Regions from separate parts of the Bradyrhizobium sp. Bra78 genome, predicted to be linked through region 1. Evidence: predicted binding sites of a transcription regulator. Region 1 holds the regulator's gene; each other region holds the start of a gene.
What was found. The regulator PhoB, encoded in region 1, activates phosphate uptake and scavenging genes when phosphate is short. The targets are predictions, from matches to a motif close to TGTCATNNANCTGTCAT.
Positions count from the first base shown of each region.

Region 1 (7,177 bases):
GGCGCACGACCTATCTCGACCATGTCCCGGTCGACCGCTGGATGGAGCTGACGATCACGCCGGTGCCGGTGCCGACCTCGTTCGGCGGCGCCGACAAATGCATGCTGATGACCTTCCACGACCAGACGCCGCTGCGCCGGGTCGAGGAGATGCGCGCCGACTTCGTCGCCAATGCCAGCCACGAGCTGCGCACGCCGCTGGCCGCGCTGTCCGGCTTCATCGACACGCTGCAGGGCCAGGCCAAGGACGATCCCAGGGCACGCGAGCGCTTCCTCGGCATCATGCACAACCAGGCCACCCGCATGGCGCGCCTGATCGACGACCTGCTGTCGCTGTCGCGGGTCGAGCTGTCCGCCCATGTGCGGCCCGACACCCTGGTCGACCTGCTGCCGATCATCTTCCAGGTCGCCGACGGCCTCGAGCCGCTGGCCCGGGAACGCCAGGTCGAGGTCGAGACCCATCTGCCAGGGGCGCCGGTGATGATCGCCGGCGACCGCGAGGAGCTGCTGCGCCTGTTCGAGAACCTGATCGAGAACGCGCTCAAATACGGTGCCTCGGGCGGACGGATCATCGTGTCGCTCAATTCGGCCGCGGCCCCTGATGGAACTCCGGAAATCCGGGTCCTGGTCCGCGATTTCGGCCCCGGCATCGCGCCCGAGCACCTGCCGCGGCTGACCGAGCGGTTCTACCGGGTGGACGTCGGCGACAGCCGCTCGCAGGGCGGGACCGGGCTCGGATTATCGCTGGTGAAACATATTCTTAACCGCCATCGCGGCCGGCTTCTGATCGAAAGCGTGCCCAAGCAGGGCGCCACTTTCACCGCCTGTTTTCCCCAGGTCAGGACTGCGGCTTCAGTCTGAAATCCAAGTGATTTCAGCTGGTTGCGCGTGTCATCCGAGTGTCACGAAACCTTCGTAAAAGCACAGCCGACCGCTCCTAAAGGGACGGCACGGGGAGCGCGATCGGGCGCTGATGGCGCTTCGCTCCCCTGTATGGAGACCAGCATGAATTTCATCAAAACGATCGTCGCTGCCGGCTTGGTCGCCGCATCGACGACGGTGGCCTTTGCTGCCGACATCACCGGTGCCGGGGCGACCTTCCCGTTCCCGATCTATTCCAAATGGGCTGACGCCTACAAGAAGGAGACCGGCAACGGTCTGAACTACCAGTCGATCGGTTCCGGCGGCGGCATCAAGCAGATCCAGGCCAAGACCGTGACCTTCGGCGCGACCGACATGCCGCTCAAGGCCGAGCAGCTCGAGAAGGATGGCCTCGTCCAGTGGCCGATGGTGATGGGCTCGATCGTTCCCGTCGTCAACCTCGAGGGCGTGAAGCCGGGTGAGATGGTGTTCGACGGCGAGACGCTGGCCAGCATCTATCTCGGCAAGATCACCAAGTGGGACGACGCCGCGATCAAGAAGCTCAATCCCAATGTGAAGCTGCCTTCGGACGCGATTACCGTGGTCCGCCGCTCGGACGGTTCGGGCACGACCTTCAACTTCACCAACTACCTCTCCAAGGTCAGCCCGGACTGGAAGAGCAAGGTGGGCGAGGGCACCGCGGTCGAGTGGCCGGTCGGCGTCGGCGCCAAGGGCAACGAGGGCGTCTCCGGCAACATCGGCCAGACCAAGAACTCGATCGGCTACGTCGAGTATGCCTATGCCAAGCAGAACAAACTGACCTACACCAAGATGGTCAACAAGGGCGGCAAGACCGTCGAGCCGACCACCGAGGCCTTCCAGGCGGCCGCCTCCAACGCCGACTGGGCCAAGGCTCCCGGCTATTACGTCATCCTGACCGACCAGCCCGGCGACAAGTCCTGGCCGATCACCGCGGCGACCTTCATCCTCATGCACAAGGATGCGACCGACAAGGCGGCCGCGAAGGAGGCCCTCAAGTTCTTCACCTGGGCGTTCAAGAACGGCGACAAGATGGCTGAGGAGCTCGACTACATTCCGATGCCCGACAGCGTTGTGAAGCTGATCGAGAAGACCTGGTCCGCCGACATCAAGAGCTGAGTGCTCTGGTCCCGGACGCAGTGCCGGGATCTGCAAGACGTCCGCTCCGGATCGGCTTTGCGCCGCATCCGGAGCGCAAGACCGACAATAAGCGTATATAAAACGGGCACAGGGGATCGGCGTGGCTGAGATGGCTGTCGAGAGCAATGTAGTTGATGCCGCCGGACCGTATGATCGCGCCAAGGCGTTGAGCGCGTTCAAGCTCGGCGATGTCACCTTCTACTGGATCACCCGGCTGAGCGCGATCTCGGTGCTGCTGATCCTCGGCGGCATCATCATGTCGCTGGTCGTCGGCGCCTTCCCGGCGATGAAGGAGTTCGGCCTCTCGTTCCTGTGGACGCAGCGCTGGGCGCCGTCGGCCGATCCGCCCGTGCTCGGCGCGCTCGGGCCGATGTACGGCACGCTCGTCACCTCCTTCATCGCGATGCTGATCGCCATTCCGGTCGGTATCGGCATTGCGATCTTCCTGACCGAGCTCTGCCCGCAATGGCTGCGCCGCCCGATCGGCATGGCGATCGAGCTGCTCGCCGGCATTCCCTCGATCATCTACGGCATGTGGGGCTTCTTCGTGCTGGGCCCGTTCCTGGCCAACACCTTCCAGCCCTTCATGATCAAGATCTTCGACGGCATCCCCGTGCTGGGCACAATCTTCGCGGGACCGCCGTCCTATCTCAGCCTGTTCAACGCGGCGCTGATCCTCGCGATCATGGTGCTGCCCTTCATCACCTCGATCTCGGTCGACGTGTTCAAGACGGTGCCGCCGGTGCTGAAAGAGGCCGCCTACGGCGTCGGCTGCACCACCTGGGAAGTCGTCCGCAGCGTGGTGATCCCCTACACCCGCGTCGGCGTCATCGGCGGCGTCATGCTGGCGCTCGGACGCGCGCTGGGCGAGACCATGGCGGTGACCTTCATCATCGGCAATTCGTTCCGCATCTCGGGGTCGATCTTCGCGCCGGGCACCACGATCTCGGCGGCGATCGCATCCGAATTCGCCGAAAGCGACGGTCTGCACCAGTCCGGCCTGATCCTGCTCGGCCTCTTGCTGTTCGTACTGACGTTCTTCGTGCTGGCCGCGGCGCGGCTGATGCTGATGCGGCTGGAAAAGAAGGCGGGGAACTAACGCGATGAACCCGATCTATGCACGTCGCCGCCGCAAGGACCTCATCATCCGCGGTCTTTGCTTCGCGGCTGCCGCCTTCGGCGTCACCTGGCTCGCGCTGATCCTGATCACGCTGCTGTACAACGGCCTTGCGGGCCTGAATGTTCAGCTGTTCACCGAGAACACGCCGCCGCCCGGATCCAACGAGGGCGGCCTGCTCAACGCCATCGTCGGTTCGCTGATGATGACCGTGATCGGCGTCGGTATCGGTGCGCCGCTCGGCATGTTCGCCGGCACCTATCTCGCCGAATACGGCCGCAACGACAAGCTGACGTCGGTGATCCGCTTCATCAACGACATCCTGCTCTCGGCGCCATCGATCATCATCGGCCTGTTCATCTATGGCGCCGTGGTGGTGCCGATGCGCGGGTTCTCGGCGGTCGCCGGCTGTCTCGCGCTCGCCGTCATCGTCATTCCGGTGGTGCTGCGCACGACCGAGGACATGCTGCTCTTGGTACCGAACGCGCTGCGCGAGGCGGCCTCGGCGCTCGGGCTGCCGCGCTCGCTGGTGATCAAGCGGATCGCCTACCGTTCGGCGCGCGCCGGCCTCATCACCGGCGTGCTGCTCGCCACCGCCCGCGTCGCCGGCGAGACCGCGCCGCTGCTGTTCACCGCGCTGTCGAACCAGTTCTTCAGCCTGGACCTGACCAAGACGATGGCCAACCTGCCGGTCACCATCAACAACTTCGTGCAGAGCCCCTACGCCTACTGGAAGCAGCTGGCATGGAGCGGGGCGCTGCTCATCACCCTGACCGTGCTTGCCCTGAACATTGGCGCGCGCATACTTGGCGCCGAGAGGACCGCAAAATGAGTGAACTTTCAGTATCGTCGATGAGCGCGGCCGGTGGCCTGCCCCAGACGGCAGCATTGCCCGAGGCTCCCCCCAAGGTGACGGTGCGCAACCTCAATTTCTATTACGGCGAGCACCACGCGCTGAAGAACATCAACCTGACGCTCGGCACCAACCGCGTCACGGCGTTCATCGGCCCGTCGGGCTGCGGCAAGTCGACCCTGCTGCGCATCTTCAACCGGATGTACGACCTCTATCCGGGCCAGCGCGCGACCGGTCAGGTGATGCTCGACCAGACCAACATCCTCGACGGCAAGCTCGACCTCAATCTGCTGCGCGCCCGCGTCGGCATGGTGTTCCAGAAGCCGACGCCGTTCCCGATGACGATCTACGAGAACATCGCTTTCGGCATCCGTCTTTACGAGAAAATCCCGAAGTCCGAGATGGACGGCCGGGTCGAGAAGGCGCTGCGCGGCGGCGCGCTCTGGAACGAGGTCAAGGACAAGCTCAACGCGTCGGGCCTGTCGCTGTCCGGCGGCCAGCAGCAGCGCCTCTGCATCGCCCGCACGGTCGCGGTGCGGCCCGAAGTGATCCTGTTCGACGAGCCCTGCTCGGCGCTCGATCCGATCTCGACCGCCAAGGTCGAGGAGCTGATCCAGGAGCTGTCCGAGAACTACACGATCGCGATCGTCACCCACAACATGCAGCAGGCGGCGCGCGTCTCCGACAAGACCGCCTTCATGTATCTCGGCGAGTTGATCGAGTTCGACGAGACCAGCAAGATATTCACGTCGCCGACCGATCGGCGCACGCAGGACTACATCACCGGCCGGTTCGGCTGAGGAGACAGGACATGGGTTCCGAACATACCGCAAAGGCCTTCGACACCGACCTCCAGGAGCTCACTCGCCTGGTCGCCGAGATGGGCGGAATCGCAGAGCGCATGATCGTCGATTCCGTCGATGCGCTGATCCGCCGCGACGTCGCGCTCGGCCAGCGCGTCGTCGCCATCGACGTCGAGCTCGACGCGCTCCAGAAGAAGATCGAGGAGCGCGCCGTCCTCACCATTGCGCGCCGCCAGCCAATGGCGGTCGATCTGCGCGAGATCGTCGGCGCCATGCGCGTCGCGACCGATCTGGAGCGTATCGGCGACCTCGCCAAGAACATGGGTAAGCGCGTCGCGGCGCTGGAAACGGATTTTCATCCGCTCAAGCTGTTCCGCGGCCTCGAGCACATGACCGACCTCGTGCAGCAGCAGGTCAAGTCGGTGCTGGACGCCTATGCCGCGCACGATCTGCCGGCGGCGATGGCGGTGTGGAAGGGCGACGAGGAAGTCGATGCCATCTGCACCTCGCTGTTCCGCGAGCTTCTCACCTACATGATGGAGGATCCGCGCAACATCTCGTTCTGCATCCATTTGATGTTCTGCGCCAAGAATATCGAGCGCATCGGCGACCACGCCACCAATATCGCCGAGACCGTGTTCTACATGATCGAGGGCCAGGCGATCACCGACAAGCGGCCGAAGGGCGACATGACGAACTTCGCCACGACGGTTCCGAATACCTGATCACGCAAGGAGCGACGACACCATGGGCGCACGCATTATGGTGGTTGAGGACGAGGAAGCTCTCACCGAGCTTCTTCGCTACAACCTCGAAGGCGACGGCTATGACGTCGAGACGGTGATGCGCGGCGACGACGCCGACACCCGGCTCAAGGAGCACATCCCCGATCTCATCGTGCTCGACTGGATGCTGCCGGGTCTGTCCGGCATCGAGCTGTGCCGACGGCTGCGCACCCGGCCCGAGACCAAGCAGCTCCCGATCATCATGCTCACCGCGCGCGGCGAGGAGAGCGAGCGGGTGCGGGGTCTTGCGACCGGCGCCGACGATTACATCGTCAAGCCGTTTTCGGTGCCGGAGCTGCTGGCGCGGGTGAAGGGCCTCTTGCGGCGCGCAAGCCCGGAGCGGCTCGCCACCGTGCTCGCCTATGGCGACATCGAGCTCGATCGCGACAAGCGCCGCGTGGCGCGCTCCGGCCGGCCGATCGATCTCGGCCCGACCGAATATCGCCTCCTGGAGTTCTTCCTGGAGCATCCGGGCCGGGTGTTCTCGCGCGAGCAGCTGCTCGACAGCGTCTGGGGCCGCGACATCTACATCGACGAGCGCACGGTCGACGTGCATATCGGCCGCCTGCGCAAGCTGCTCAATCTCGGCCGCGAGCAGGACCCGATCCGCACCGTCCGCGGCGCCGGCTATGCGCTGGACGACCGTTTCGCGAAGGCGGAGCAGGCGTAAGTTCAGCCGCGAACAGGCAAGTAAAAAGCGCGCCGGGCGGCGCGCATTTCCATTTTTCGATCGTTCCGGTCCCTACTGCGCAATTGCGCGCTAGCTAGTTAGGCCGGGACGATGTCGTTTGGAGCCGGGCTTCAGCGCGGCCCCGGCTTCGCCGGTGCGCGCCGGCGATCCGCCGCGGGCTGATACGCCACGCGCGAGTGCTGGGCGCAATAGGGCAGGCCGGAGAGGGCCTTGCCGCCGCAGAAGAAGAAGTCCGGGCTCGAGGGATCGCCGACCGGCCAGTGGCAGGTCGCCTCGTTCAGCTCCAGCAGCGACAGCCGCTGGCTCATCGGCACCACGTTGTCGTAGGTGACCGGCTCAGCCTCCACCTCGACCTCGAAGGCCTGCGCCAGCGCGGTGTTGCCGCGCGAGATCGGACGGGTCACCCGCATCATGTGCTGCGCGGGACGCGCCTTGCGCGGCCGGGGCGCTGCGGAAGATGGGCTCTTGGCGCGGCCCGACAGGCCGAGCCTGTGCACTTTGCCGATCACGGCATTGCGGGTCACATTGCCGAGCTCAGCCGCGATCTGGCTGGCCGAAAGTCCGGCCTCCCAGAGCTTTTTCAGCTGCTCGACGCGATCATCGGACCAGGTCAAAACCGTCATTGCACCCTTTCCCTCGCTGCGCGCCAGCCATCCTGGGGCCTCGCAGCGAATGCCTAAGCCTTAAAAACCCGTGCCGTCAGAATCCCTTAAGGCTCGCCGGGCGCGCCAATGACGCCCGAACGTTTACGCCGGTACATAAGGACTTAGAGATCAGAACCGCTGCACGAGATGTCGTATCTGACAATCCAAACGCTACAATATGGCGTGACTCCCGCGCAAGAGTCCGCCGACTCGCTTCCACATGTTCCGTGGTGAAAAACCCGCAA
Region 1 covers NZ_JALJRE010000024.1:23,409-30,585, forward strand. Annotated here, with positions in the region: gene OC450_RS33535 (ATP-binding protein) at 1-860, shown strand, start outside; gene pstS (phosphate ABC transporter substrate-binding protein PstS) at 1,005-2,018, shown strand; gene pstC (phosphate ABC transporter permease subunit PstC) at 2,149-3,138, shown strand; gene pstA (phosphate ABC transporter permease PstA) at 3,143-3,988, shown strand; gene pstB (phosphate ABC transporter ATP-binding protein PstB) at 3,985-4,809, shown strand; gene phoU (phosphate signaling complex protein PhoU) at 4,821-5,537, shown strand; gene phoB (phosphate regulon transcriptional regulator PhoB) at 5,560-6,267, shown strand; gene OC450_RS33570 (GcrA family cell cycle regulator) at 6,399-6,911, opposite strand.

Region 2 (7,177 bases), on a different contig from region 1:
GCGGCGTCACCGCCGTGCCCGAGCACGTCATCTCCGCCTACCGCAAGCTGATGACGCGCGGCCTCTTTCGTGCATCCGGAGATCAGGACACGCCATGAACATCGAATCTCCGCACAAGCCGCTCGACCTCGCCTCGACCATCGCCGAGGGCGACATCCGCTGCCTCCTGATGGTGCTGGTCCACATGACCGGCGACGACAAATGGCTCGCGCCGCCGTATTTACCCAGACGCGACATCCGCCTCATTCCCGATCCCGAGGCCGGGGTGCCGAAGGAGGTCCAGGACGAAATTCGCGCAGCGGTCGTCGAGCTCTTTGCCGATGGTACGCCGAAGCCAGTCATTGCCGACCCCGGCGAGGAGCTGCTGCTCAAGATGATGCGCGCCTGCCTCGGCGAGAACGTCGCGCCGGAATATGCGCCCCTGATGCGCGAGGAGATGGGTTTTGTGCCGCGCGAGCCGCGCTGGACCAAGCGTCCCTCCGACGAGAAGCTCGCCGACCAGCATGTCCTGATCGTCGGTGCCGGCGTCTGCGCCATCGCGCTTGGGGTCGCGCTCGGCCATCTCGGCATCCCCTACACCATCGTCGAGAAGAACGACGAGCTCGGCGGCACCTGGTGGATCAACCGCTATCCCGGCTGCGGCGTCGATACGCCAAACCACTCCTATTCCTATTCGTTCGGCTCGGGCAATGCATGGACGCGTTATTTCTGCCTGCGCGAGGAACTGCTCGGCTACCTGCAGAAGGTCGCGGAGGAATACGGCATCCGCAAGCATCTGCGCGTCAACACCGAGCTGACATCATCGCGCTGGGACGAAGGCAAGCGGCGCTGGATCTCGACGCTCAAGACAAACAGTGGCGAGGAGACCTTCGAATCCACCGCGCTGGTCTCCGCGACCGGCCAGCTCAACGATCCCTCCCGCGCCCGCTTCAGGGGCGAAGAAGAGTTCGAGGGAACGATCCTGCATTCGGCGCTGTGGTCCGACGACATCAACTTTGACGGGAAGCACGTCGCCGTGATCGGCACCGGCGCCACGTCGATGCAGCTGGTGCCGGCGATTGCATGCCGCGTCGCCTCGGTCACGGTCTATCAGCGCAGCGCGCAATGGGCGCGGCCGGTGAAGGGCTATGCCGATCCGATCAGCGACGGCGCGCGCTGGCTACTCGCGCACCTGCCGTTCTATGTGCAGTGGTATCGCTTCAACATGTTCTGGCGCTACGGCGACGGGCTGTTGCCCTTCTTGCGCAAGGACCCGGCCTGGCCGCATCCCGAGCGCGCCGTCAACAAGGGCAATGACCGGCATCGTCAGGAGCTGACCGATTTCATCCTGTTGGAGCTGAAAGACCGGCCCGATCTGATCGAAAAATGCGTCCCGACCTACCCGCCCTACGGCAAGCGCATCCTGCTCGACAACAACTGGTTCAAGACGTTGACGCGGCAGAATGTCGAGCTCGTCACCGACACCATCGATCATATTGACCGCGATGGCATCGTCACGGCCGACGGCAAGCACCGCCCCGCCGACATCATCGTGGTGGCGACCGGCTTCAAGGTCACGGAGATGGCGGCGCGTCTCAACATCAGCGGCCGTGACGGCAAGGATTTGCGCGACGCCTGGGCCAACGACAATCCAACCGCGTTCCTGGGCCTCACCGTGCCGGGCTTTCCAAATTTCTTCTGCATGCTGGGCCCCAACTCCGGGCCCGCCCATGGCGGCAGCGTCATCTTCCAGTCGGAATGCCAGAGCCGCTACATCTCCGCCTGCCTCGCCGACATGATCGAGCACGACGTCGCCGCCATCGACGTCCGCAGGGAGGTGCTCGACGACTACGTCCAGAAGGTCGATGCCGAGCACGAGGCCATGATCTGGACTCATCCCGGCATGAGCACCTACTATCGCAACAGCAGCGGCCGCGTGTTTTCGGCGATGCCCTGGCGGTTCGTGGATTATTGGCGCATGACGCATGATCCGGATCTGAGGCAGTACAGGCTGACGAAGGCGTAAGGAATCCGCCTATGCCCACACCCCGCGTGCGCATCTACACCGACTACAAGAGCCCCTACGCATTCGTGGCGAACAAGCGCCTGTTCGCACTCGAGAAGACGCACGGCGTCGAGCTCGAATGGCTGCCCTACACATTACGCGTCGCCGAATTCATGGGGACGGTGGAGGAGCGCAAGCCGCATTTCTGGCGCAAGGTGCGCTACGCCTATATGGACGCGCGGCGCTATGCCAATGCGCAGGGGCTTGTCATGAAGGGCCCGAGGCGGATCTACGATGCCTTCTATTCCAGCGTCGGCATGCTGTTCGCGCAAGCCCACGGCTTCTTCCGCCCCTACCACGACACGGTGTTCCGAAAGTTCTGGAGCCATGAGCTGGAGATCGACGATCTCACCGCGATCACGGATGTCATCACGTCCTGCGGCGGCTCGGCGAGCGAGTTCGAGGCCTATGTCAGCGGCCCCGCCCGCGCCGAGCATGACCGCATCATCGACGAGGCCGAAGCGCTCGGCGTGTTCGGCGTGCCGACCATGGTCTTCAACGGCGAGCTGTTCTGGGGCGGCGACCGCATCGACATGCTGATCGAGCGCATCGAGAGACCCGAGACGATCGAAGCCGCACTCGGCAGCCGCCACCGCAAGCCGACATAGTCCTACGCCGCCAGCCCGCTCTCCACGGGCGCGAACTCAAGCCCGAGGCTTTCGGCCACGGCCTTGTTTGTGATCCGGCCGCGATGGACATTGAGGCCGTTGCGCAGATGCGGATTTTCCAGCACCGCGGCAAAGCCCTTGTTCGCGAGCATCAGGCCAAACGGCAGCGTCGCATTGTTCAGCGCCTGGCTGGATGTCACCGGCACCGCACCGGGCATGTTGGCGACGCAATAATGCACGACGCCGTCGACCTCATAGGTTGGATCGGCATGCGTGGTCGCATGGGAAGTCTCGAAGCAGCCGCCTTGGTCGATCGCGACGTCGACCAGCACGGCGCCCGGCCGCATCGATTTCAGCATCGCGCGCGTGACGAGCTTTGGCGCGCTGGCGCCCGGCACCAGCACCGCGCCGATCACGACGTCGGCGGCGAACACCTCCTCCTCGACCGATTCGATCGTCGAGAACCGGGTGCGCACGCGTCCGGCAAAGAGATCGTCCAGTTCACGCAAGCGCGGTATGGAGCGGTCGATGACGGTGACTTCGGCGCCGAGCCCTGCAGCCATGCGCGCGGCCTGTGTTCCCACCACGCCGCCGCCGAGCACGACGACCCGCGCTGGCTGAACGCCGGGGACACCGCCCAGCAGCAGCCCGCGTCCGCCAGCCGAACGCCTGAGCGCGGCGCCGGCGGCCTCGATGGCGAGGCGGCCGGCGACTTCGCTCATCGGCGCGAGCAGGGGGAGGCGACCGGACGCGTCGGTGACGGTTTCATAGGCGATCGCCGTACAGCCGGAGGCAAGCAAGCCCTTGGCCTGTTCGGGATCCGGCGCGAGATGCAGATAAGTAAACAGGATCTGGCCTTCGCGAAGCTGGGCCCACTCAACCTTCTGCGGCTCCTTCACCTTCACGATCAGGTCGGACTTCGCGAAGATATCGTGGGCGCTGTCGGCGATGGAGGCCCCTGCCCGCCGATAGACCTCGTCGGAGGCGCCGATGCCGCTGCCGGCGCCGGTCTCGACCGTCACCTGGTGTCCTGCCGCGCTATATTCGCGGACCGCGCCCGGGGTGAGCCCGACGCGATATTCCTGCACCTTGATCTCCCTGGGCACACCGACGCGCATCCTGGGCTCCTTTTGCTTCACTCCGATCATCGTAACGACGTGCCCGGTTTGGTTTCGTGCAAATATCCGCTAGCTTTGCCCTCCCCGCGCCGGTTTCAGGCGCGGAAGTCCCCTTTCACGCTGGAAACCAAACCTTGGCCCTGGACCGGAAAGATCTCGCCATCCTTGCGGAACTCACCACCAATGCGCGGGCCAGCCACACCGAGCTCGCCACCAAGGTCGGCCTGTCGAGCACGGCGCTGGCGCGGCGGCAGAAAACCCTGGAGGACGACGGCTACATCCAGGCCTACCAGGCCGCGCTCGACCTCGCGCAATTCGGCCTCACCACGACGGTGCTGGTCCGGATCGCGCTGGAAAGCCAGAGCGACGAGGCGCTGAAGGCGTTCGAGGCGGAGGTGGTGAAATGCCCCTCCGTCGTGCGCTGCTTCCTGATGTCGGGCAACGACGACTACATCCTGATCGTGCTTGCCCGCGACATCCAGGATTTCGAACGCATCCACCGCACCGAGCTGTCGCGCCTGCCGCGGGTGGCGCGGGTGCAATCGAGCTTCGCGCTACGCGACGTCGTCAACCGCGCGGTGCCGACCGTGGTGTTCGGCGAGGCAAAGCGACAAGGCTGATGGCTTCCGTCGGCACACCCGGCTCGTGACTGGAGAGTTACACGCGCCAGGGAATACGCGAGTTCCCATCACACGCAAGCACCGAGATCAACCGAACGGTTGAAGACACCCCGCGCCTCGCGACCCACACCCGCGTCCTCGGTACGGGTGCCCCCGCCCAGAAGACCACGGCCATCATCTCTGACGTCGATCTCTACGACATTCCCGGCGGGGTCGGGAAAGTGATCGGCGTCCTCCGCAAGGGGCAGAAGTTTCCGCTTGTGGGATGCCGGACGGACGATTGGTGTCAGTTCTCGAACGGCTGGGTGTGGGGTTCCTTCATCATGCGCACTCACGTGCCCTGACCCGCGAACCGCCATTGGCTCATCAACACCGGCCTTTTGGCTCCGTCATAGAACTGTCATCGAATACGCAGAGACCTGTCGGTCCCTGCACATTCGGGACCTGACATGGACTATTTCAAGCGCTTCAACTTCCTCTTCGCCGCACCCGTGTTCGACGCGGACGACCTCGAAGGCATCCGCTTCAACCAGATCATCGAGGAGATCCAGCGCTCCGGCTTCGAGGTGGTCCGGGCCCGCAAGCTGGAGGACGCCGAAATCGCGGTGCAGACCGATGCCGCGATCGGCTGCATGGTGGTGGACTGGGGCAAGAAGGGCCTGGAGGGCAAGACCTCGGCGCTGATCAATCTGATGCGGCGGCGCGGCCTCGATTTCCCGATCATCCTCCTGATCCGGCGCAAGCGCTTTGAGGATCTCCCCGTCGAGGTGCTCGACTTCATCGACGGCTACGTCTTCCTGTCCGAGGAAACCCCGACCTTCATCGCCAAGAACCTGATCAGCCGGCTCAAGCAATATGCCGAGACGCTGAAGACACCGTTCTTCGGCGCGCTGGTCGACTATGCCGAGGAAGGCAACCAGCTGTGGACCTGTCCGGGCCACAATGGCGGCGTGTTCTACAACCGCAGCCCGATCGGCCGGGTCTTCGTCGAGCATCTCGGCGAATCCGTCTTCCGCGACGATCTCGACAATTCCGTGCTCGACCTCGGCGACCTCCTTACCCATGAGGGACCGGCACTGAAGGCGCAGAAGGAAGCCGCCCAGATTTTCGGTGCGGAAAAGACCTATTTCGTGCTCAACGGCACCTCGACCTCGAACAAAGTCGCGCTCGGCGCGCTCGTGACCGACGGCGACCTCGTGCTGTTCGACCGCAACAATCACAAGGCCGCTCATCATGGCGCGCTGATGATCAATGGCGGCGTCCCGGTCTACGTGCCGACCATCCGCAACGCCTGGGGCCTGATCGGCCCGATGCGCTGGGATATGCTCGACGAGAAGGCCTTGCGCGAGGCGATCCGCAACCATCCGCTGGTCACGGACAAGGATGCCTGGCGCAAGGAGCGGCCGTTCCGCGTCGCCGTGGTCGAGCAGTGCACCTATGACGGCACGATCCACAGCGCCGAGATGATCCTGAAGCGCATCGGCCATCTCTGCGAGTACATCCTGTTCGACGAGGCCTGGGCCGGCTTCATGAAGTTCCACCCGCTCTATGCCGGCCGCTTCGCCATGGGGCTTGCGAACCTTTCCCCCGAGGCGCCCGGCATCATCGCGACGCAGTCGACCCACAAGCAGCTCGCGAGCTTTTCACAGGCCTCCCAGATCCACGTCAAGGACCGCCACATCCGCGGCCAGAAGCGGCGCGTCGAGCACCGCCGCTTCAACGAAAGCTTCATGCAGCACGCCTCGACCTCTCCCTTCTATCCGCTGTTCGCCTCGCTCGACGTCGGTGCGCAGATGATGAAGGGCCGCTCCGGCGAGGTGTTGTGGGACGACACGATCCGCCTCGGTATCGAGCTGCGCAAGAAGATCCGCGCGATGCGCCGGGAGTTCGAGGAGAAGGAGCAGAAACCGGACCGGCGCTGGTTCTTCGAACCCTTCGTTCCCGATCGCGTCGCCATTCCCGATGTCAGCCGTCCCGGCGCGGCGCACAATGTCGCCTGGGAAACGCTCTCCACCGACGAGCTCGCCACCAATCCCGCACTGTGGCAGCTCTCTCCCGATACCAACTGGCACGGCTTTCCTGGCCTCAGCGAAGGCTTTGCCATGACCGATCCGAACAAGCTGACGCTGCTCACCCCCGGCTTCGATCGCGCCAGCGGCGCTTATGCCGAGCACGGCATTCCCGCGCCGGTCGTCGCGCAATATTTGCGCGAAAACCGCATCGTCCCCGAGAAGAACGATCTCAACTCCCTGCTCTTCCTGCTCACGCCCGGGGTCGAGGCGAGCAAGGCCGGCACGCTGATCTCCGGTCTCGTCGCATTCAAGAGGCTGCACGACGACAACGCGCTGCTGGCCGACGTGATCCCGGAATTTTATCAGCGGCGACAGGCGCGCTATGCCGGCGTGAGGCTGCGCGACCTCTGCGGCGAGATGCACCGCTTCTTCCGTGCCGCCGATGTCAGCGCGCTCCAGGCTCGGCAGTTCATGCCCGAGCACATGCCCGAGATCGCGATGTCGCCCCGTGATGCCGCGCGTTATTTGTTCCGCAACGACGTCGACTATCTGCCGATCGAGGCGATCGCGGGTCGCATCGCCACCACGCCGTTCGTGGTTTATCCGCCCGGCATTGCCACCATCGTGCCCGGCGAGCGGCTGACGGAACGGGCCAAGCCCATGGTGGATTATCTCAAGATGTTCGAGACCTGCTTCAACACGTTTCCGGGCTTCGATGTGGAAATCCAGGGCGTCTACAAGGAGATCGATGCGCAGGGGCGTATCGGGCTCTATA
Region 2 covers NZ_JALJRE010000003.1:347,941-355,117, forward strand. Annotated here, with positions in the region: gene OC450_RS09010 (TetR/AcrR family transcriptional regulator) at 1-98, shown strand, start outside; gene OC450_RS09015 (flavin-containing monooxygenase) at 95-2,005, shown strand; gene OC450_RS09020 (2-hydroxychromene-2-carboxylate isomerase) at 2,017-2,652, shown strand; gene ald (alanine dehydrogenase) at 2,655-3,770, opposite strand; gene OC450_RS09030 (Lrp/AsnC family transcriptional regulator) at 3,905-4,390, shown strand; gene OC450_RS09035 (Orn/Lys/Arg decarboxylase N-terminal domain-containing protein) at 4,840-7,177, shown strand, end outside.
Region 2: OC450_RS09035 (Orn/Lys/Arg decarboxylase N-terminal domain-containing protein) is a predicted target of PhoB. The motif match lies at 4,778-4,794, and genes of this name have one in related genera.

Region 3 (7,177 bases), on a different contig from region 1:
GTGAGCTTGGCTTGAAAGTCGGTGCGCCGCTGGTGCGGATCGAGGCGATCCGCCTCGCCGACCGGACGCCGATCTGTGTCTCCACGACGTGGCTGTCGGCCGAGCTGTTCCCGAATGCGGGAGTCGTATTCGCGGCGACGCGCTCCATGACCAAGCTGCTCGAGCATTACGGCGTCCGCGACTACCGCCGCGGCGCGACCCGCATCACCGCCGGCATCGTCGATGCGACGGACGCCGCACGGCTTGATCTGCCGCTCGGACGGCCGATCCTGGTGGTCGACGCGACCGACCACGATCTCGACGACAAGCCGCTGGTGACGAAGCATTCGCGGTTTGCGGCGGAGCGGGTGGAGTTTCTGGTGGAGTCGTAGGCTCTTCCCCTCTCTCCGCGAAACCGGAATCGTAGGGCGGGCAAAGGCGCATTGATGATCAGGCCACCGCCCGCCGCCCGATGATGGCAAAACGCAGCTTGCTCGAGATGAAATCGATCGCGGCGACTGCGACAAGGATCATCAGGATCAGGAACGACACCTTCTGCCACTCCAGCACGCGAATCTGTTCGGCGAGCTGGAGGCCGATGCCGCCGGCGCCGACGATGCCGATGATGGTGGCCGAGCGCGTGTTGGATTCGATGAAATAGAGCACCTGGCCGGCGATCACGGGCAGGACCTGCGGCAGCAGCCCGAAGCGGATCTCGTGCAGCGCGCTGCCGCCGGAGGCGCGGATGCCTTCGACCTGCTTCTGGTCAGCGCCCTCGATCGCCTCGGAGAACAGCTTGCCGAAGGCGCCGAAATCCGACACGGCGATGGCGAGCACGCCGGCGAACGGGCCGAGCCCGACGACGTTGATCCACACCAGCGCCCAGATCAGCGTGTCGACGCCGCGGATCGAATCGAGGAAACGGCGGATCGGAAAGCGCAGGATTTTCGACGGAACCACGTTGCGCGCGGCAAACAGGCTGACCGGAAGCGCGAACAGCGCAGCCAGCGTGGTGCCGAGCAGCGCAATCGAGAGCGTCTCGCCCATCGCCTTCAGATATAGCGGCAGCGACGAGCCGGGATCGGGCGGGATCATCATCATGCTGATCCAGCCGAGCTGGCTGAGGCCGTTGAAGAGCCGCGACGGAGAGAAATCGAGGTCGACGAGGCCATAGACGAAAATCGCGAACGCCGCGACGATCATCGTCGGCGTCGCGAGCCGCGCCGCGGCCGGCCGCCCGAACACATCGGGATAGCGCGCGCGCATCTGCGCGGCATCGACTTCGGGCCGCTTGCTCACGTCCGCGCCTCCTTGCCGAACAGTCGGCCGCGCACCCAGCCGGTCGTGATGTCGATCAGGAAGACCGTGACGATGATCGTCACGAGAATGGCACTGACATCGGAGTAGTAGAACTTGCGGATCGCGACGATGAGCTCCTGTCCGATGCCGCCGGCACCGACGAAACCCATCACCGAGGCCTCGCGCACATTGATCTCGAAACGCAACAGCGCGTAGCTCGCGTAGCCGGCCGAGACCTGGGGCAGGATCGCAAAGCGCATGCAGGACAGCCAGCTCGCGCCAGTCGATCGGATGCCTTCGACCGGCTTCATGTCGGCATTCTCGACGATCTCGGAAAACAGCTTTCCGAGCGCGCCTGTGGAGTGGATCGCAATCGCGAGCACGCCAGCCATCGGGCCGAGACCAAAGGCGATCACGAAGATCAGCGCGAATACGATGCCCGGCACGGTACGGGCGAACTCGAGCAGCCGCCGCACCACGAAGCGCAGCCAGGGTCCCGGCGAAGTATTCTCGGCCGCGAAGAAATTGAGCGCGAACGCGAACACCGCTCCGATCAGCGTGCCGACATAGCTGATCAGCAGGGTCTCGGCGAGCAGCTTCAGCCAATTGCGCCACCCCCAGAACCACTCGCCAAAATTGGTCCAGACCCGCTGGCCGTTGTCGAGCGTGAGAATACGGTCGAAATAGCTGATGAAATTGCCGAAATAGGTGAAGAAGGTGCGCAGGTTAACTTCGGCGCCGATCGAGGCCACGATCAGCGCAGCAACAAACAGCCCTGCACCTGCCATAAGCCGCAGGCGCTTGCGGGCAACCGCCTTGCGGTAGGCCACATTCAGCACCGCGAGCTGCTGTTCGGGGAGAATCGAAACGGCGAGCGTCATGTGTCGGGCGGTCCATCAAGAAAAAGAGCCGGGTCCATCGACCCGGCTCCAGTGCATCGTCCTGACGTGATCAGGACGCCTTCTTGCGCAGATTGTCGACGAACTTGATCAGCTCGATGGTCTTGTTGTAATCGTCATTGACGGTCGGCTCCCACGGCTTGTTCTTGCCGTCGGAGAGCTTCTTGAACGCCTCGGGATCCTTCTGCGCCGCCTCAAGGAAGGCCTTCTTGATCGCCGCCTTCATGTCGTCCGGGAGGTCGCTGAGATAGGCGTAGGGCGAGTTGATGATGAGGTCGGACTTCACGATGATGCGGAAGTCTTCCTTCTTCATCACGGTGCCGTCAGCCGACTTCACCATGCCTTTGTTGAGCATGCGGGTCAGGTTGGAATCGTCGTCGGCATTCCACCAGTTGGCGGCGACGTCGACCGTGCCCTGAGCCAGGGCCAGCACGGCGTTCTCATGGCTGCCGGTGAAGATGACCTTGGAGAAATAGGCGTCGGGATCGATGCCCATCTGGTTCAGCTTGAAACGCGGCATGTTGTTGCCTGAGGTCGAGTTCGGATCGACCAGGCCGAGATTCTTGCCCTTGAGCTCTTCGACCTTCTGGTACGGCGACTTCGCCAGCACGTAGAACACCGAGTAGTAGCCCTTCGAGCCGTCGGCGTTGACGTCGATCACGAAGGCGTCGGTCTTGACGCCGGTCAGGCGGGCGCGCGCGAACGAGGCAGGGCCGTAATAGCCGATATGGATGTTGCCGGCACGCTGGCCTTCGATGACGGCCGCGTAGTCGTTGGCGACACGCAGGGTCACCTTGATGCCGAGCTCCTTCGACAGATAGTTGACGAAAGGCCCGTAGCGCTCGGTGACGCCGGAGCCGTTCTCGGCCGGGATCACGGCGAAGGTGATCTCCGGATATTTCGTCTTCCAGTCTTCGGCGGAAGCAGATCCGGCAAAGGCGAGCGCGGCAGTGCCGGCGAGAACTAGTCTGCGAGTGATCATGGTACCCTCTCCATCGGTTGGGGTCGGTTGACGCAAAACTGGCAACTAAGCAGATGAGGCGCCGCTCAGGCGGCGGCCGCCGTTCCAAGCGCTGGAATGCCCTCGGGCGCCGGTACAGGCGTGCCGCCCATGACGTCCGTGGCTTCGAGATCGTAAAGCTCGCGCGCGACATGGTCGGTCAGCTCGGCCGGCGCGCCGTCGAACACCACGCGGCCCTGCGCCATGCCGATCAGGCGGTCGCAATAGCTGCGCGCCAGGTCGAGCGAATGCAGGTTGCAGAGCACGGTGATGCCGAAGTGCTTGTTGATGCGCAGCAGCGCATCCATGACGATCTTGGTGTTGCGCGGGTCGAGCGAGGCGATCGGCTCGTCGGCGAGGATGATGTCGGGTTGCTGCACCAGCGCGCGGGCGATCGCGACGCGCTGCTGCTGGCCACCGGAAAGCTGGTCGGCGCGCTGGGCGGCGAGCGAGGCGATGTCGAACTGTTCGAGCGCCGACATCGCCAGCGCCTTGTCAGTCTCGGGCCAGGTCTGCGTCAGCGAGCGCCAGGCCGGCATCGTCGCGAGGCGCCCCATCAGGACGTTGGTGAGAACATCGAGCCGCCCGACCAGGTTGAACTGCTGGAAGATCATCGCCGAGCGCGCCCGCCACTGCCGCAACTCCTTGCCGCGCAGCGCGGTGACGTCGAGGCCGTCGAACAGGATGCGGCCCTGCGTCGGCGTCGCGAGGCGATTGATCATGCGCAGCATGGTCGACTTGCCAGCGCCGGAGCGCCCGATCACACCGACGAAGCCGCCGGGGGAAACTTGAAATGAAGCGTCGTCCACCGCGGCTTTCACGCCGAAGCGACACGTCAGACCTTCCACCACCAGCATGCAGGGCTCCAGAGTATGCTGGGACCAACCGCTATCGCTGGTGCTTGACACTTGTGTGACACGCGCGCTGCGGTGCGACGATCATGCACACTTTCCCCTGTCATCACATCGTCATGACGTTGTCATCAAGCCGCTCGAAGAGGTACGCCCGCCCTCGATCTTTCGGATGCCATATGGCCGGTAAGGCGCTCTCGGTCGAACCGACCATCGATTCCACGGCGAAGCTCCATGAGACCAGGCTCGGCACCTATACCGAAGTCGGCGCACGCACGATCCTCAATGAAGTCACGATGGGCGACTATTCCTATGTCGTAAACGACGCGCAGATCACCTACGCCACCATCGGAAAATTCTGCTCGATCGCGGCGATGACGCGCATCAACCCCGGCAATCATCCGATGCATCGCGCGACCCAGGCGCATTTCACCTATCGCTCCAGCGCCTACTTCCCCGGCGAGAGTGACGACACCGAGTTCTTCGGCTGGCGGCGGCAGCACCACGTCCATATCGGCCATGACGTCTGGATCGGCCACGGCGCCATCGTGCTGCCGGGCCGCAACATCGGCACCGGCGCGGTGATCGCCGCCGGCGCCATCGTCACCAAGGACGTGCCGGCCTACGCCATCGTCGCCGGCAATCCGGCCCGCATCATGCGGCGTCGATTTTCGGAAGAGGTCGCAGGGCGGCTTGCCAGGCTCTCCTGGTGGGATTGGGATCACGACAAATTGCGTGAAGCACTGCCCGATTTCCGCAAGCTCGGGATTGAAGATTTTCTTTCGACATACGAAGCACGGGCAAGCTCCTCCCGCAGCGGCAAGCGAAGCGCGGTCGCGTGACAGACATCTTTCTCGAAGGCGGCCGCGCCCTGATCGGCTCCGAACTCGTCGAGACTTCGATTCTCGTGTCCGGAACGGACATTGCGCAGGTCGATGCCTCGCGCGACCGTGCACGGCTGGCGCTCGATGCGGGCAACCTGCTGGTGCTGCCGGGCATCGTCGATCTGCACGGCGATGCCTTCGAGCGCCAGATGATGCCGCGCGCCGGCGTCGACTTCCCGATCGACGTGGCGCTCGCCGACAGCGACCGCCAGGCGATCAGCAACGGCATCACCACGGTGTTTCACGCCACGACCTGTTCGTGGGAGCCGGGCCTGCGCAGCGCCGGAAATGCGCGTGGCTTGATGGAGGCGATCGAGCGGCAGCGCCCACAGTTCGCTGCCGACACCCGCTTCCACCTGCGGCACGAGACCTACAATCTCGAGGCCGAAGCCGAGATCAGCCAGTGGCTCGCCGAGGGCCGCGTCGACCTGTTCGCCTTCAACGACCACATGGACGGGGTCGTTGCCGACATCTCCAACCCGCGCAAGCGCAACCGCATGGTGGAGCGCACGGGATTGTCGAGCGAGGATTTCGACACCCTGGTCGCGCACATCGTTTCGCGCGCCGCCGACGTTCCCGCTTCGATCACCCGGCTCGCCGCCGCGGCCCGGGCAGCGGAGGTACGCATGCTCTCGCACGACGATGCGACGCCGGCGATGCGGCAGGAATTTCGCGCCATGGGGGTGGGTATCGCGGAGTTTCCGATCAACGAGGAGACGGCGCGGGAGGCCGCAAGCCACGGCGACGCCATCGTCTACGGGGCGCCGAACGTCGTACGCGGCGGCAGCCACACCGGCTGGACCAAGGCATCCGACATGATCGGCAAGGGCCTCTGCTCGGTGCTGGCGTCGGACTATTACTATCCCGCGCAGCTGCTCGCCGCGTTCCGTCTAGCCGCCGACGGCGTGCTGCCGCTGACGCAAGCCTGGGACCTGGTTTCCGCCGCGCCCGCGCGCGCGACCGGCCTTGCCGATCGCGGTGTGCTCGCGGAAGGACGGCGCGCGGACATTCTGCTGGTCGACGACAGCGTGCTGCTGCGGCCGCGTCTGATCGCGGTGATATCAGGCGGCAAGCTCGTCCATCTTACCGATGCGACGCGGCTGCTCGCAGCAGTGGCAACGCCGCGCGAGGCTGTCGTCGCGGCCTAAATTCGTTATGCTGAGGCAATGACAGGTTTTCCCCGCTACGCGATCTATTTTGCCGCAGACGCCGACAGCGCCCTCTCCCGCTTCGGCGCCGAGCTGCTCGGTTATGACGCCACCACCGGCGACGAGCTGCCTTTTCCCGCCGACGCATCGCATCTCGCGCCGGACTGGCGCGACATCACCGCCGATCCGCGCAAATACGGCTTTCACGGCACGCTGAAGGCGCCGATGGCGCTCGCGCCCGACAAGAGCGAGGCCGATCTCATGGCGGCCTGTGCCGCGTTCGCAGGCAAGGCGCGGCCTATTCCCGTGATCCGCCCGGTCGTCGATTCCATCAGCGGCTTCATCGCCGTCATCCCGGCCGTGCCGGTCGACGCGCTTCAAGAGCTCGCCGCAGACTGCGTTCGCGATTTCGATTCCTTCCGCGTCGCTCTCACCAGTGAGGACCGCGCGCGGCGCAAGCCCGAGAAGCTCAGCGAACGGCAGCGCGACAATCTCGATCGCTGGGGCTACCCTTACGTGATGGAGGAATTCCGCTTCCACATGACGCTGACGGGGCGGCTGGACGCGGAGCGGCGCGGGCCGATTCTGGACATGCTGCGGGCGAGGTTTGCGACGCTCGGTCTCGACACGCTGGCGATCGATCGCATCGCACTGTTCAGGCAGGACGATGCCAAGGCGAGGTTTCGCATCATCGGCGAGTGGGCTTTGACGCGATAGGCGTCAGTGCCAGCTCGCGAGATTGAAGACGAGCGCCACAACGCCAACCAGAACGAGGCTGGTCGCCCAGATGACATCCAGATTGAACCAGCTTCGCGAGACGAACCTTAATCCCAGATGACGATAGACCAGCCACGCCAGACATCCGCCGGCGCTGACCATGGCGGCCACGTGCACCAAAGACACCAGCACCGCCATCCCGAGACTTGCCTTCATCAGCGCGCCGGCAGCCTCATGGCCGGCATCGAGTTCGAAGGCCTGGCACAGCCCGAGATAGATCGGCACGAGCATCAAGGCGGCGCCGTGAGCAATGGCAACGGCAAATGACCAGAGCGCCAATTGCGTTGGCGGAATTCGTGCCAGCGTGCGCGGATGGCGCCGCTCGACCAGCCGATAGACG
Region 3 covers NZ_JALJRE010000011.1:108,284-115,460, reverse strand. Annotated here, with positions in the region: gene phnF (phosphonate metabolism transcriptional regulator PhnF) at 1-371, shown strand, start outside; gene phnE (phosphonate ABC transporter, permease protein PhnE) at 430-1,245, opposite strand; gene phnE (phosphonate ABC transporter, permease protein PhnE) at 1,275-2,159, opposite strand; gene phnD (phosphonate ABC transporter substrate-binding protein) at 2,230-3,159, opposite strand; gene phnC (phosphonate ABC transporter ATP-binding protein) at 3,225-4,034, opposite strand; gene OC450_RS23725 (chloramphenicol acetyltransferase) at 4,208-4,870, shown strand; gene OC450_RS23720 (alpha-D-ribose 1-methylphosphonate 5-triphosphate diphosphatase) at 4,867-6,060, shown strand; gene OC450_RS23715 (DUF1045 domain-containing protein) at 6,079-6,777, shown strand; gene OC450_RS23710 (hypothetical protein) at 6,781-7,177, opposite strand, start outside.
Region 3: phnC (phosphonate ABC transporter ATP-binding protein) is a predicted target of PhoB. The motif match lies at 4,133-4,149, and genes of this name have one in related genera.